DNA from 3 places in the Pelagerythrobacter sp. genome. Region 1 is predicted to be linked to each of the others. Evidence: predicted binding sites of a transcription regulator. Region 1 holds the regulator's gene; each other region holds the start of a gene.
What was found. The regulator LexA, encoded in region 1, represses DNA repair genes until DNA is damaged. The targets are predictions, from matches to a motif close to GTTCCNCNCTTGTTCT.
Positions count from the first base shown of each region.

Region 2: the regulator LexA is predicted to act here: its motif matches at 2,802-2,817, upstream of recA (recombinase RecA).
Region 3: the regulator LexA is predicted to act here: its motif matches at 2,548-2,563, upstream of ACE3QC_RS14060 (DNA recombination protein RmuC).

Region 1 covers NZ_JAYSGI010000001.1:490,398-494,977, forward strand. The annotation lists gene ACE3QC_RS02495 (ComEC/Rec2 family competence protein) at 1-1,193, shown strand, start outside; gene lexA (transcriptional repressor LexA) at 1,216-1,911, opposite strand; gene ACE3QC_RS02505 (molybdopterin molybdotransferase MoeA) at 1,994-3,148, opposite strand; gene moaC (cyclic pyranopterin monophosphate synthase MoaC) at 3,160-3,633, opposite strand; gene trpC (indole-3-glycerol phosphate synthase TrpC) at 3,790-4,578, opposite strand.
Region 2 covers NZ_JAYSGI010000001.1:892,499-897,078, reverse strand. The annotation lists gene ACE3QC_RS04465 (DUF4139 domain-containing protein) at 1-1,134, shown strand, start outside; gene ACE3QC_RS04460 (DUF4139 domain-containing protein) at 1,152-2,747, shown strand; gene recA (recombinase RecA) at 2,893-3,951, shown strand; gene alaS (alanine--tRNA ligase) at 4,173-4,580, shown strand, end outside.
Region 3 covers NZ_JAYSGI010000005.1:207,286-211,865, reverse strand. The annotation lists gene ACE3QC_RS14070 (DUF4328 domain-containing protein) at 1-372, shown strand, start outside; gene ACE3QC_RS14065 (hypothetical protein) at 403-1,119, opposite strand; gene ACE3QC_RS14060 (DNA recombination protein RmuC) at 1,137-2,543, opposite strand; gene ACE3QC_RS14055 (hypothetical protein) at 2,672-3,127, shown strand; gene def (peptide deformylase) at 3,161-3,727, opposite strand; gene recR (recombination mediator RecR) at 3,770-4,366, opposite strand; gene fmt (methionyl-tRNA formyltransferase) at 4,419-4,580, shown strand, end outside.

The sequences.
Region 1 (4,580 bases):
TCGCGGCCGCGATCGGGGCCGGGGCGGGGATCGGATACACGCTGCTGACCGGCGCGGAGGTGCCGACGGTGCGCAGTTGCATCGGCGCGCTGCTCGTGCTGATCGCGCTGGCGCTGGGGCGCGAGCCGCTGTCGCTGAGGATGGTCGCCGTCGCCGCCATGGCGGTGCTGCTGATGTGGCCCGAGTCGCTCGTGGGTCCGAGCTTCCAGATGAGTTTCGCGGCCGTGCTGGCGATCGTGGCGCTGCATACCAGCGCGCCGGTGAAGGCGTTCCTCGCCCCGCGCGAGGAAAGCTGGCTGGCGCGGGTGGGCCGGCGCGCGGCGATGCTGCTTGCCATGGGTTTCGTGATCGAGATCGCGCTGATGCCGATCGTGATGTTCCACTTCCATAGGGCAGGGCTCTACGGCGCGCTCGCCAACATGATCGCGATCCCGCTGGTGACGTTCGTCTCGATGCCGGCGATCGCGCTGGCGCTGGCGCTCGACCTTGCCGAGGCGGGCGCGCCGGCGTGGTGGGTGGCAGGCAAGTCGCTGGACCTCTTGCTGGGCATCGCGCACTTCACCGCTTCCCAGCCCGGCTCGGTCAAGCTCGCGCCGCAGATGAGTCTGGGCACGATCGCGCTGTTCGTCGGTGGCGGGTTGTGGCTCGCGCTGTGGCGTGGGCGGGCGCGGCTGCTCGGTTTCGCTCCGGCTGCGCTCGCCACGATGCTGCTGGTCGCGACGCCGGTGCCGGACATGCTGATATCGGGCGACGGCCGACACGTCGGGATCGCCGGCAAAGGCGATCGGTTGCTGATGCTGCGCGACACGCGCAGCGGCTTCACGCGCGACAACCTGCTGGAGCTCGCCGCGCTGGAGGACGAGCCGGTGCCGATCGAGGAATGGCCGAGCGCCCGATGCAGCCGCGATTTCTGCACACTGGCGCTCGAGCGGGGCGGACGGCGCTGGGCGCTGCTGATGGCGCGCAGCCGCGACATGGTGGAGGAGCGCGCGCTCGCCGCCGCCTGCGACCGCGCCGACATCGTCGTGGCCGATCGCTTCCTGCCACGCAGTTGCCACCCGCGCTGGCTCAGAGCCGACCGGCGGTTGCTCGAGCAGACCGGCGGCCTCTCGCTGTACCTCGACGAACCACGCATCGCCGCGGTCGCCGATACGCAAGGCGAACATGGTTGGTGGCGCGGCGAGGAGCGCTAGCCGCTCGCCTCGCCGAGCCGGATCAGTGGTAGCGGCGCAGCAGGCCCGAGAGCTTCCCCTGCACCTGCACTTCGTCGGGCCGGTAGACCTGCGGATCATAAGCGCCGTTCGCCGGGTCGAGCCGGATCATGCCGTTCTCGCGCCGCAGGTACTTGAGCGTCGCTTCCTCGTTGCGCACCAGCGCGACGACGATCTCGCCGTCACGCGCAACGTCGGTACGCCGCACCAGTGCAAAGTCGCCGTCGAAGATGCCCGCATCGATCATCGAATCGCCCGACACCTCGAGCGCGTAATGGTCGCCGGGGCCAAGCAGCGCTGCGGGAACGGGAAGGCTGTTGTAATCCTCGAACGCCTCGATCGGCGCGCCCGCGGCGATGCGGCCGTGGAGCGGCACCTCGATCACGTCGTTCGCGGGTGTCGGGCGCGCGGCCGGCGCGCGGCGCAGGTCGACCACGTTGTCGTTGGTCGAGGCGCTTTGGGCCTTGCGCGAAGCAGGCGTGGCATCGCCGGGCTGCTTCAGCACCTCGAGCGCGCGCGCGCGATTGGGCAGGCGGCGGATGAAGCCGCGTTCCTCCAGCGCAGAGATCAGGCGATGGACGCCCGACTTGCTTTTGAGGTCGAGCGCTTCCTTCATCTCTTCGAACGAAGGCGAAATCCCGGTTTCCTCCAGCCGCTGCTGGATGAAGCGGATCAGTTCGTGCTGCTTGGCCGTCAGCATGGCGAAAACTCCCTGGTCGCCTGTCCCGATCGTACGCGAATGCGAACGAATGCGGAACAATTAGGCAACCGAATGGCGCAAGTCAAGCAATTGCGCCGTTTCCGAGCCAATAGGCCGGAACATCCGTTCCCGCTTTCGCCTTCGGGCAGTGCGGCGGCCGCCAGATCAGCGCGTCGGCGCGGGCGAGTTGGCCGAGCAGGCTGGAGTCGCGGCGCATGATCGGCTCGAGCCCGTCGCTGCGATGGATCGCGCGGAGGAACTCGCCGCGCTCGCCGCCCGGCGGCAGGTCGGCGATGCAGGGCAGCGCCACGGCCGCGGGCAGAGGTTCGGGCGCGCCGAGCATGCGGCGCAGCGCGGGCAGGGCGAACAGGAAGCCGGTGACGAAGGCGGACACCGGATTGCCCGGCAGGCCGAGCACCAGCGTCGCGCCGCGCCGCGCCACGAGCAGCGGCTTGCCCGGGCGGATCGCCATGCGCCAGAACGCGAGGTCCGCGCCCCATTCCTCCAGCGCCGGGCGGATCAGGTCGTGATCGCCGACCGAGGCGCCGCCGCTGGTGACCACGAGATCGCAGCCGCCGCATTGCGCCAGCGCCGCGGCCAGCGCCTCGCGATCGTCGGGCACCGGGCCGACGCGGATGACCTCGCACGGTAGCCCGGCCATCATCGCGGCGAGCATCGCGCCGTTGGTGGCCGGAGTCGAGCCGTCGACCAACTCGTCGCCGCAATCGAGCACCGCGACGCGCGGGGAGCGGTGAGTCGACACGTCCGCCGCCGCGGCGGACAGGGCCAGCGCGATCTGCGCCGGGCCGAAGCGCGTTCCGGCAGGGAGCAGCGTGTCGCCTTGCGCGAAGTCCATTCCGCGCGGGCGAACCCATGTGCCGGGCTCGGGCGTTTCGCCGGAGAGGCGCTCGCCTTCGCGGGTCGCGTTTTCCTGAATCAGCACGCGGTCGGCGCCGGTGGGGATCACCGCGCCGGTCGAGATGCGTACCGCTTCGCCGTCGCCAAGCGGGGCACCGAACGGCGCGCCGCAGCGGCTTTCGCCGACGATGCACCACGGGCCGGGGCCGGCGATGGCATACCCATCCATCGCCGAGAGGTCGGCGGCGGGCTGGGTGCGCGCAGCGACCAGCGGCTCGGCGAGCCAGCGGCCGTGGGCCTGCTCGGGCGGAATGCGCTCGACCGGCAGCGGCACGACGAGGTCGAGCAGGAGTGCCCAGGCGTCCTCCAGCGCGATCATCCCCGGCGCCATCATTCGCTCGCGCGCCAGTTGCCTGACTTGCCGCCGGTCTTCTCGATCAGCCGCACACCCTCGATCGCCATGTCCTTCTGCACGGCCTTGGCCATGTCATAGATTGTCAGGAGTGCGACCGAAGTGGCTGTAAGGGCCTCCATTTCCACCCCGGTCCTGCCCGTCAACGAGGCGCGGGCGGTGACCCGCAGACCGTCGTCCTCGAGCGCGAAGTCGATCGTCACCGCATCGAGCGCGAGGGGGTGGCACAATGGGATCAGCTCGCCGGTCTTCTTGGCGGCCATGATCCCGGCGATACGCGCGGCGGCGAGCACGTCGCCCTTGGGGAGATCGCCCTCGCGGATCGCGGCGAGCGTGGCGGGCGCCATCGCGATCCGTCCGGTGGCGGTGGCCGAGCGCGCGGTCGCGGGCTTGCCGCCGACATCGACCATCCGCGCCGCGCCCGATTCGTCGAGATGAGTGAGTTTGTTCATCTTTCGGGCCACTTTCCTGCCAGACATGGACCACATGTTACACTGTCCTGACGCAAAAAAATTCGCCCTGCCGCGCGTGGGCGGAAGGCGCGGAAATCGGTGGGTTTAAGAGGGTTCACGCCACGGTTCTGACAGAACCCGCGCGGGTAGGAAAGTTCAGCCTTCGAGCAGCGCGCGGGTTGCGGCCTCGACGTCACGCTGGCGCATCAGGCTCTCGCCGACGAGGAAGGCGCGCACACCCGCTCCATCGGCAAGCCGCTGGCAATCGGCGTGGCTGGCGATGCCGCTCTCGCCGACCAGTAGCGCGCCTTCGGGCGCGAGCGGAGCGAGCCGTTCGGTCGTGGCAAGGTCGGTGCGGAAGGTCTTGAGATCGCGGTTGTTTATCCCGATCAGGCGCGATTTCAGGCGGTGCGCGCGCTCCATCTCCGCCTCGTCGTGAACTTCGACCAACACATCCATCCCGCGTTCGATCGCGGCGGCTTCGATCTCCGCCATCAGTGCGTCGTCCAGCGCGGCGACGATGATGAGGATCGCGTCGGCCCCGATCGCGCGCGCCTCGGCCACCTGCCACGGATCGACCATGAAATCCTTGCGCAGCACCGGCAGATCGCAGGCCGCGCGGGCGTCCATCAGGTAATCCTCGTGCCCCTGGAAATAGGGTGCGTCGGTCAGGACCGAGAGGCACGCCGCACCGCCCGCCTGATAGGCGAGCGCGTGCTCGGCGGGGCGAAAATCGGGGCGGATCAGGCCCTTGGAGGGCGAGGCTTTCTTGATTTCCGCAATCAGGCCGAAGCCTGTTTCCGACTTTGCGGCCAACGCCTTGGCGAACCCGCGTGGCGGCGTGACGTCACGCGCAGCGCGGTCGAGATCGTCCACCGTCGCGCGCGTGCGGCGGTCGGCGACTTCTTCGCGCTTGGTGGCGCAGATTTCGTCGAGCTTGTTCATCG
Region 2 (4,580 bases), 400 kb from region 1:
ACGGTGCTTTCCACGGCCGGCGGCGTGGTCGTGCGGATCGGCGACCGGATCGAGGTGCTGCGCGACGACGGACTGCCGGTGCGCGCGGTGTTCGACGAGGTACCGCCCAACCTGCGCGCCCGCCCCACGCTGTCGGTCATGGTGGAGAGCGAGCGCGGCGGCACGCGCCCGGCATCGATCCGCTATCTCACCCCCGGCCTCGGCTGGGCGGCCGACTACGTTTCGCTTTACGACGAGGCCAGCGGCACGATCGATATGCAGGGCTGGGTGACGTTGACCAACCAGACCGGCACCACCTTCCACCGTGCCGATACGTTGCTGATCGCGGGCGATCCTGCGGGCGGGCAGGGCAGGCCGGTCAATCGCCGCATTCCCCGCCCGCCTCCACCGCCATCGGGGATGGTTCGCCCCGGCACCGAGAATTCGGGCCGCGAGCAGGTCGGCGATTTCTACCTCTACCCGCTCGCCGAGCGGACCACGATCGCCAACAACCAGACCAAGCAGGTCAGCTTCCTCGACGTGCAGGGGGTGCCCGCGCGCCGGGTCTATGCGCGCACCGTGGGCTGGCTCACCAGCGACGATGCGCCGGTCAACGCCTCGACCGAGATCGCCTTCTCATCGTCGCGTGACGGTGGGCTGGGCGACGCGCTGCCGGGCGGCACGGTGCGCTTCTACCAGCGCGACGCGCAGGGCACGCCGCAGTTCATCGGCGAGAACGCGATCGCGCACACCCCGATGGGCGGTGAGCTCTCGCTGCGCACCGGCGACGCGTTCGACGTGTTCGTGCAGGCCGAGGTCGAGCGGCGCGAGGAGATCACCGGCGCCGAGTGGGAGCGCAGCGCGCGCTACCGCGTGATCCGCGATGGCGAGGTGGCGGAGGAGGTCGAGATCGAACGGCCGCAGACCTTCTACCGCACCACGATGCGCTATACCCTTACCAATGCGAAGGCCGCCCCGGTGGAAGTCGATCTGGTCCAGGCCGGGCTCGACCGCGGCTGGTGGGGCCGCGATTTCCGCATCGTGAGCGAGGACATCACGGGCGAACAGCTTAATGCCGACCGCCGCAAGTGGGCCGTGCCCGTGCCCGCCGAGGGCGAGCGGGTGGTCCGCGTCACCTACGAAACGCGGTACTGACCGGCCGGGTGCGGGCGATGCGGCGCGCCGCGATCCTCTGCCTCGTGCTGGCGGCGCTGGCCGTGCCCGCCGCAGCGCAAGGCCGTGCGCCGGTCGACGCCTCGGCACCTTCAACGCTGGCGGTAACAGTCTATCGCGATCCCACGCGCGGGCCCGACGAGGCGATGGACCGCGACTGGCCGCGGGGCTTCGCGATGGTCAGCGAGACGCGCACCGTCACCCTGCCGCCGGGCGAAAGCACGGTGCGCTTCGAAGGCGTCGCCGAGGGCATGGTCGCGGTCAGCGCGATCGTCACCGGCCTGCCGGGCGGCACGATCGAGACCAACCGCAACGCCGCGCTACTCTCCCCCGCCGCGTTGGTCGATGGCGCGCTGGGCAACCGGGTCACGATCACCCGCACCAACCCCGCCACCGGGCGGGCGCAAAGCGAACAGGCGATCGTGCGCACCCGCGCCGACGGGGGGCTCGTGCTGCAAACCGGCGAGGGGTACGAGGCGGTGCGCTGCGCCGGGCTGCCCGAAACGCTGACGTTCGACCGCATTCCCGCCGGCCTCTCCGCGCAGCCCGTGTTCTCGGTCGACACGCGCGATCCCGCCGGGGGCACCTATCAGGTCGTGCTGACGTATCTCGCCTGGGGGTTCGACTGGCAGGCGGATTACGTCGCGACGCTCGGCCCCGGCGACGGGCGCGGGGGCGTGGAACTGTCACTGACTTCGTGGCTCACGCTGCTCAACGACAACGCGCAGTCGTTCGCCGATGCCGAACTGATGGCGGTGGCAGGCACGCTCAACGTGGTGAGCGATTTCGCTGATCTCGCCGATCCGCCGGACGCGGAGCCATTGCGGCTGACCTGCTATCCGCTCGGCAGCACCGCGGCGGGGACGCCGGTGGCCTATCCGCCGCCGCCGCCGCCCCCTCCGCCCCCACCGCCGATGATGGCCCCCGAACCGGCTTACGAATCCGCCGCCGATACGATTATCGTCACCGGCTCGCGCGTGGCGATGGTGGCGCAGGAAGAGGAACTGGGCGATCTCAAGCTCTATCGGGTGCCCGAACCGGTGACGGTGTCGGCCAAAGGGCTGAAACAGATCGCCTTCCTCCAGAAGGACGCGGTGGAAGGCGAACTGCTCTACGAGATTCGCTGCGAACCCGGCGGCGAGGTGGAGGGGTTCGTCCCCGCCGCACGTCTGCTCGAAACGGTCAACGATAGCGAGCACGGGCTCGGCGTGGCGCTGCCCTCGGGCGGGGTCGCGGTGTTCGAGCCGTCGTCGCGCGGTCCGTTGCTCGTCGGGGAGGAGCGGCTGCGCGACTACGCGAGCGGGCAGGATGTCGAAATCGCGCTGGGTACGAGCGATCAGGTCCAAGCGATGTGCGTGCGGCTGAGCGAGGATGCGCGCGACGACGAGCGCGACTGGGTCGAGATGGAAGCGCAAGTCGTCAACGCGTTGCGCTTGCCGGTCCGGCTGCGCGTGGTGCTCGGCTGGAGCGCCGAATGGGAGACGCGCCGCCGGGATCGCTCGCGCGTGAAGGATGGGGAGCGGGTAATCGAATTCGACATTCCCGCCAGCACGGAACGCGAAATTCGCTGGCGGCAGCGCCGTATCACCGGATGATTCCCTTGTATCACGCTGAAATTCCGTGATTTCCTACGCCGCGAAAAAATTTCCGTTCCACACTTGTTCTCATGGAACAAATCGAATACACCGGCTTCGGTAGATAACGGCGACGATGCCCTAGGCAAGCGAAGGAGGCCATGCGATGGCGGCGGAACTGAAGCTGGTTGAGAAGGAAAGCAACGTGGACCGTCAAAAGGCGCTCGACGCCGCTCTGGCGCAGATCGATCGCGCGTTCGGCAAGGGTTCGGCGATGAAGCTGGGCCAGAAGGAAGCCATGCAGGTGGAGGCGATCTCCACCGGATCGCTCGGGCTCGATATCGCATTGGGCGTGGGCGGCTTGCCCAAGGGCCGGGTGATTGAGGTCTATGGGCCGGAAAGCTCGGGCAAGACGACGCTCGCGCTGCACGTGATCGCCGAAGCGCAGAAGAACGGCGGCACCGCTGCGTTCGTCGATGCCGAACACGCGCTCGATCCGGTCTACGCCAAGAAGCTGGGCGTCGATATCGACGAACTGGTCGTGTCGCAGCCCGATACCGGAGAACAAGCGCTCGAGATCACCGACACGCTGGTGCGTTCGAACGCGATCGACGTGCTGGTGGTCGATTCGGTCGCCGCGCTGGTTCCGCGCGCCGAAATTGAGGGCGAGATGGGTGACAGCCACGTGGGCCTTCAGGCGCGCCTGATGTCGCAATCGCTGCGCAAGCTCACCGGGTCGATCAGCCGGTCGAAGACGATGGTGATCTTCATCAACCAGCTCCGCATGAAGATCGGCGTGATGTACGGCAACCCGGAAACCACGACCGGCGGCAACGCGCTGAAGTTCTATGCCTCGGTCCGGCTCGACATCCGCCGCACCGGGCAGATCAAGGATCGCGACGAGATCGTCGGCAACTCGACCCGCGTGAAAGTGGTCAAGAACAAGGTCGCCCCGCCGTTCAAGCAGGTCGAATTCGACATCATGTACGGCGAGGGTATCTCCAAGATCGGCGAGATCCTCGACCTCGGCGTCAAGGCAGGGATCGTGGAGAAATCGGGTAGCTGGTTCAGCTACGATTCGATCCGCATCGGCCAGGGCCGCGAGAACGCCAAGCAGTATCTCAAGGAAAATCCCGAAGTTTGCGACAAGTTGGAAGCCGCGATCCGCGGCCGGACCGATGAGGTCGCCGAGGAGATGATGACCGGCCCGGACGCGGACGACTGATCATCGCCTCAAGGGGGCGCGCGATCCCGCTATCGGGTGGCGCCCCGGAAAACGGAAAACCGGCGTGTGTGCCCGCAGCGGCCCGCGCCGGTTTTTCTTGGATACGGCGGTTTTCGCGCCATCCGCCATAAAATGCCCTCGGTGCACGATCGCCTGGCTCGCTCACTGCGCGCACGTTAATCGGCTTGTCGCACCGCGCCGCAGGAACTACCTGCGCAGGCATGCAGTCCACCAACGATATCCGCCGGTCCTTCATCGACTATTTCGCGCGCAATGGCCACGCGCCGGTGCCCAGCGCGCCGCTGGTGCCGTACAACGATCCCACGCTGATGTTTGTCAACGCGGGCATGGTGCCGTTCAAGAACGTGTTCACCGGGCTGGAAACGCCGCCTGCGCCGACTGCGGTCAGCAGCCAGAAATGCGTGCGCGCCGGCGGCAAGCACAACGATCTCGACAACGTCGGCTACACCGCGCGCCACCACACGTTCTTCGAAATGCTCGGCAACTTCTCGTTCGGCGAGTATTTCAAGGATCAGGCGATCGAGCACGCCTGGACCTTGCTCACTAAGGATTGGGGTCTCGCACCCGACCGCCTCACCGCCACCGTCTATCACACGGACGACGAGGCG
Region 3 (4,580 bases), on a different contig from region 1:
ATGTGGATTCACCGCGCGCATGCGAACCTCGCGGCGGCCGATCTGCACGGGCTCGACTACACCCCCGGCTGGGCCGTCGGCTGGTATTTCGTGCCGATCGCGAACCTGTTCAAACCGTTCCAGGCGATGCGCGAGCTGTGGAACGCGAGCCACGGCGCGCTCGGCGATTACAAGCATCCCGCGCCCGGGCTGCTGTGGGTCTGGTGGCTGACATGGATCTTCAGCAATCTGAGCAGCTCGGGCGATTCCTACGAAACGATCGACCTGATCGGCCTCGCCCTGACGGCGGTTTCGGCCGGCTGCCTGTACATGATCGTGAACACGATAACGCGACGTCAGCACTCGATGGACATCGCCGAAACTTTCGCCTGAATCCAGCGGGATGGATCCGGGAGCCCGGCCCTAGTCGCCCGCGACGAAGCTGGTGATGCTCCATTTCCCGTCGCGGCTGGAGGCCATAAGGCGATAGTCGATCAGGCTGCGCAGCCGGTCGGTGGCGATATAGCCCCGCTTGCCCTTGGTCGTCGCGACATGCTGGAACGGCGCTTCGGGTTCGAGGCCATCGACCAGTTCGACCACGTCCCACGATACGGGTTCGAGCACATCGGCCTCCGAGGCAGGCTCCAGCCGCAGGGGCACGTTCTCGCCGGTGACGATCATGCCCATCATCGGATCGACCGCATCGATCTCCTGCGCGAAATACCACGGGATCGTCATGCTCGCGCGCCCATCGGCGGCGCAACCCATCGTCAGCAGCGTGTCGAGCTCGTCCCACAGATTCGGCGCGTCGCCATCCAGCCGCCCGCGCAATTCCGCCGTTCCCGCGCCGCCGCCGAAGTCGAGCTTGACGTCGGGCGCAGCAAGCTTCGCCAACGCATCGGCGTCGCGCGCCTCGACCGCCCGGCCCAGCGCTGCGCGAAACGCGTCCGCACCCGGCAGCCCGGCGCATTCGTCACGCGGAGCATATGTGCCCTCGGCCAACGCGGGTGGCATCTCACCGGCGGCTTCCTCCACCAGTTCGGTGGTCGCGTCCTTAAGCTTCTCCGACGGCGCCTTGCCCTCGCCGCAGGCCGCGAGTGCGAGGGGGAGCGTCAGGACGAGGCAGATTTTGAAGCGCATGGGGGATTTCCGTTCGGTCAGTCGCTGTCGCTTTCAACCTGCGGCAGCGCTGCCCGTTCCGTAGCCTCGATGTCGTCCGCGGTATAGCGCGGCGTGCTTTCGACCAACGGCACGTCGTCGATCTCGCGCTTGCCGATCTCGATCCCCTTGTCCTTGAGGCGGCGTCCGGCGGAAAGCACGTTGCGCTCGAAGCTGCCGACGAACTTGTTGTAGTTGTTGACCGCGCTCTCCAGTCCGCCGCCGACGCGCTTCATGTGCTCGGCGGCGACCGCGAGCCGATCGTAGAGCTCGGCCCCCGCCTTGCCGATCTCGATCGCCTCACGCGCGATCGTATCCTGCCGCCAGACCTGCGCCACCGTGCGCGCGATCGCCACCAGATTGGTAGGAGTCGCCAGCAATACCTTGTTGCGAAAGGCGAAATCCCACAGCTCGGGATCGTGTTCGAGCGCGGCGGCGACGAAATGCTCGCCCGGCACGAACATCACCACGTAGTCCGGCGCTTCGTCGAACTGGCTCTGGTAGCTCTTGGCGCCGAGCGTCTGGACATGGCCGCGCATCGACTTGGCGTGGAGGTCGAGGTGACGGCGGCGCTCCTCCTCGTCGTCGGCCTCGAAGGCGGCCTGATAGGCGTTGAGCGAGACCTTGGCGTCGATCACCAGCTTCTTCTGGCCCGGCACGTTGACGATCGCGTCGGGGCGCAGCCGCCCTTCTTCGGTATCCAGCGAGTGCTCGAGATGGAAATCGGTATGCTCGGCCAACCCGCACTGCTCGAGCACGTTCTGCAAGGCGCGCTCGCCCCAGCGGCCGCGCGCCTTGGGCGCATTGGTGAGCGAATTGCCGAGCCGCTGCGCCTCGCGCCGGACCTCCTCCTGCCCGCGCTGCATCTCGGCGATCTGCTGGTGCAACCGGCCGAAAGCGTCGGTGCGCTTTTCCTCCAGCGCGGCCACCTGCTGCTCATAGAGCTTGAGCCGTTCGCCAACCGGCTGGAGCAGAGTGGCGATCGCTTCCTTGTTCGCCTTTTCCGCGTGGCCGAACCGCTCGCTGGCGCGTTCGAGGAACAGTTCCTGCGCCTTTCCGAGCACTTGCGCGCCGGTGTTCTCGAACTCCTTGAGCAGCTTCTCGCGCGATTCCTCGAGCAGGCGCTTCTGCTCGGCGAACCCGGCGGCTTGCGCCTTGAGCCCGGTCAGTTCCTCGCGCGCGGTATCGAGCGCCGCAGCGAGGCCGTCGGCGCGCGCGGCCCGCTCGCTCATCGTCGCCAGTTCGGGCGCCATGCGCGAAAGCCGCTCCGCCAGGTCCTTCGCCTCGGCATCGCGCTCGCCGTGCCGCGCACGCCATTCCGCCGCCGGGCGCGAACCGAAGAACCAGCCCAGCCCCGCGCCCAAGGCAAGCGCACACAGGGCGACGATGATCGCAGTCGTTTCCATACTGGGAACATAGACGGAACGATGGCAGCGGGAAAGCCCCGGACGGAACTAGTCCCCGCCTTCGCTCGCTAGGAAGGCACGAGCATCGCCCGCCAGCCGGCGGCAACGGTCTTCATGGAGGGAATCGAATGCGAACGATAGCGCTTCGCCGCGCAGCCGCGCTGATCGCCATCGCCGGGCTGGCCGCGTGCTCCCCGCCGTCGGACGAACCGGAGAAGGAGGCGGAAACCTCGTCGGAAGGCGAGGGTGTATCCGGGCCGGGCAGCGACGCCGCGCCCGCGCTTCCGCCGGAGGACGAGTTGCTGCGCTTCACCGGCCGATGGGCGGAAACGGTGGAGATGTGCCGCGAGGAACCCTGGACGATCACCAGCAACCGTCTCACCGCGCCGGGGGACATCGCCTGCGATCTCGACAGGATCGAGAAATCGCCCGGCGGCTACGCGATCACCGCGCGCTGCACGATCGAGGGGGAAACGCAGGACGACAACTTCGTGCTGCGCTTCGCCGAATCGGCGCAGGCATTGCTGGTCGAAGGAGCTACGACGCTGCCCGCGACCGGGCTGGTGCATTGTGACGAGGGGTAGGGGCGAGAATTGAGTGAGCCGCAAAGGTGCCGGTCAGGCGGCCTTGCGCATCTTGTCCAGCTTCTTGAGCGCCATCTGCTTCTTCAACCGGCTGAGGTGGTCGATGAACAGGATGCCTTCGAGGTGGTCCATTTCGTGCTGGATGCAGGTCGCCATCAGCCCGTCGAGGTCTTCCTCGTGCGTTTCGCCCCTCAGATCCTGCCAGCGGACGCGGCAGGTCGCCGGGCGATCGACGTCGGCGTAGATTTCGGGGACCGAGAGGCAGCCTTCCTGATAGGTCGCCAGTTCTTCCGCCGGGTCGAGGATCTCGGGATTGATGAACACCCGCGGTTCGTTCCTGGTCGGCTGGTGGGTGTGCTCGTGCCCGCCATGGTTGCACACCTCGGGCTCCGCATCGGGATCGTCGGGCTGGAGATCGATCACCAGCACCCGCTTGGGGACGCCGACCTGAATCGCCGCGAGGCCGATGCCGGGCGCGTCGTACATCGTCTCGAACATGTCCTCGACAAGCGTCTTCAACTCGTCGTCGAACGCGGTGACGGGTTCGGACACGACCTTCAGCCGGGGGTCCGGCACTTCGAGGATTTCACGGATAGCCATGCGCGCGATTTAGTGCGCGAGAGCGATAATCTCAAGTGAGTCCTAGCCGACGGGCCGCCGCGCCCGCAGCGCCTGCGCCAGCGTACCTTCGTCGAGGTAGTCGAGCTCGCCGCCGACCGGCAGGCCGTGGGCAAGTTGGGTCACGCGCACGGGCAGTTCTTCCAGTCGCTCGGCGATGTAGTGCGCGGTGGTCTGCCCCTCCAGCGTGGCGTTCATCGCCAGCACGACCTCGTCCACCCCGCCCGCGCCGACGCGTTCGAGCAGCGCGCCGATCGTCAGGTCCTCGGGCCGCACGCCGTCGAGCGCCGAGAGCCGCCCGCCGAGCACGTGATACCTGCCGGTGAACAGCTTGGCGCGGTCGAGTGCCCAGAGGTCCGACACGTCCTCCACCACGCAGATCGCGCGGCTGTCGCGGCGCGGGTCGGCGCAGATGCCGCAGGGCGCGCGGGTATCGATATTGCCGCAGGTCGGGCACTCGACGAGCTTGTCCTTCACCTCGGCCATCGACACGAGAAGCTGTTCGAGAGCGGTTTCGCGCCGCTTGACCAACCACAACACCGCGCGCCGCGCCGAGCGCGGGCCGAGGCCGGGCAAACGCGCGAGCGCCGATGCCAGGTTCTCGATCTCTTGCGATGCCATGGGGCGGGAGATAGGGGCTGCGCTTCCGCAACGAAAGGTGGCCGCAGGGCTTATGCGCATCGTCTTCATGGGAACGCCCGAATTCGCGGTGCCCGCGCTCGCCGCGCTGGACGAGGCCGGGCACACGCTGGTCGCCGCCTATACCCAGCCGCCGCGCCCGGCGGGCCGGGGCAAGAAGCTCCAGCCCTCCCCCGTCCAGCGCGAGGCGGAAATC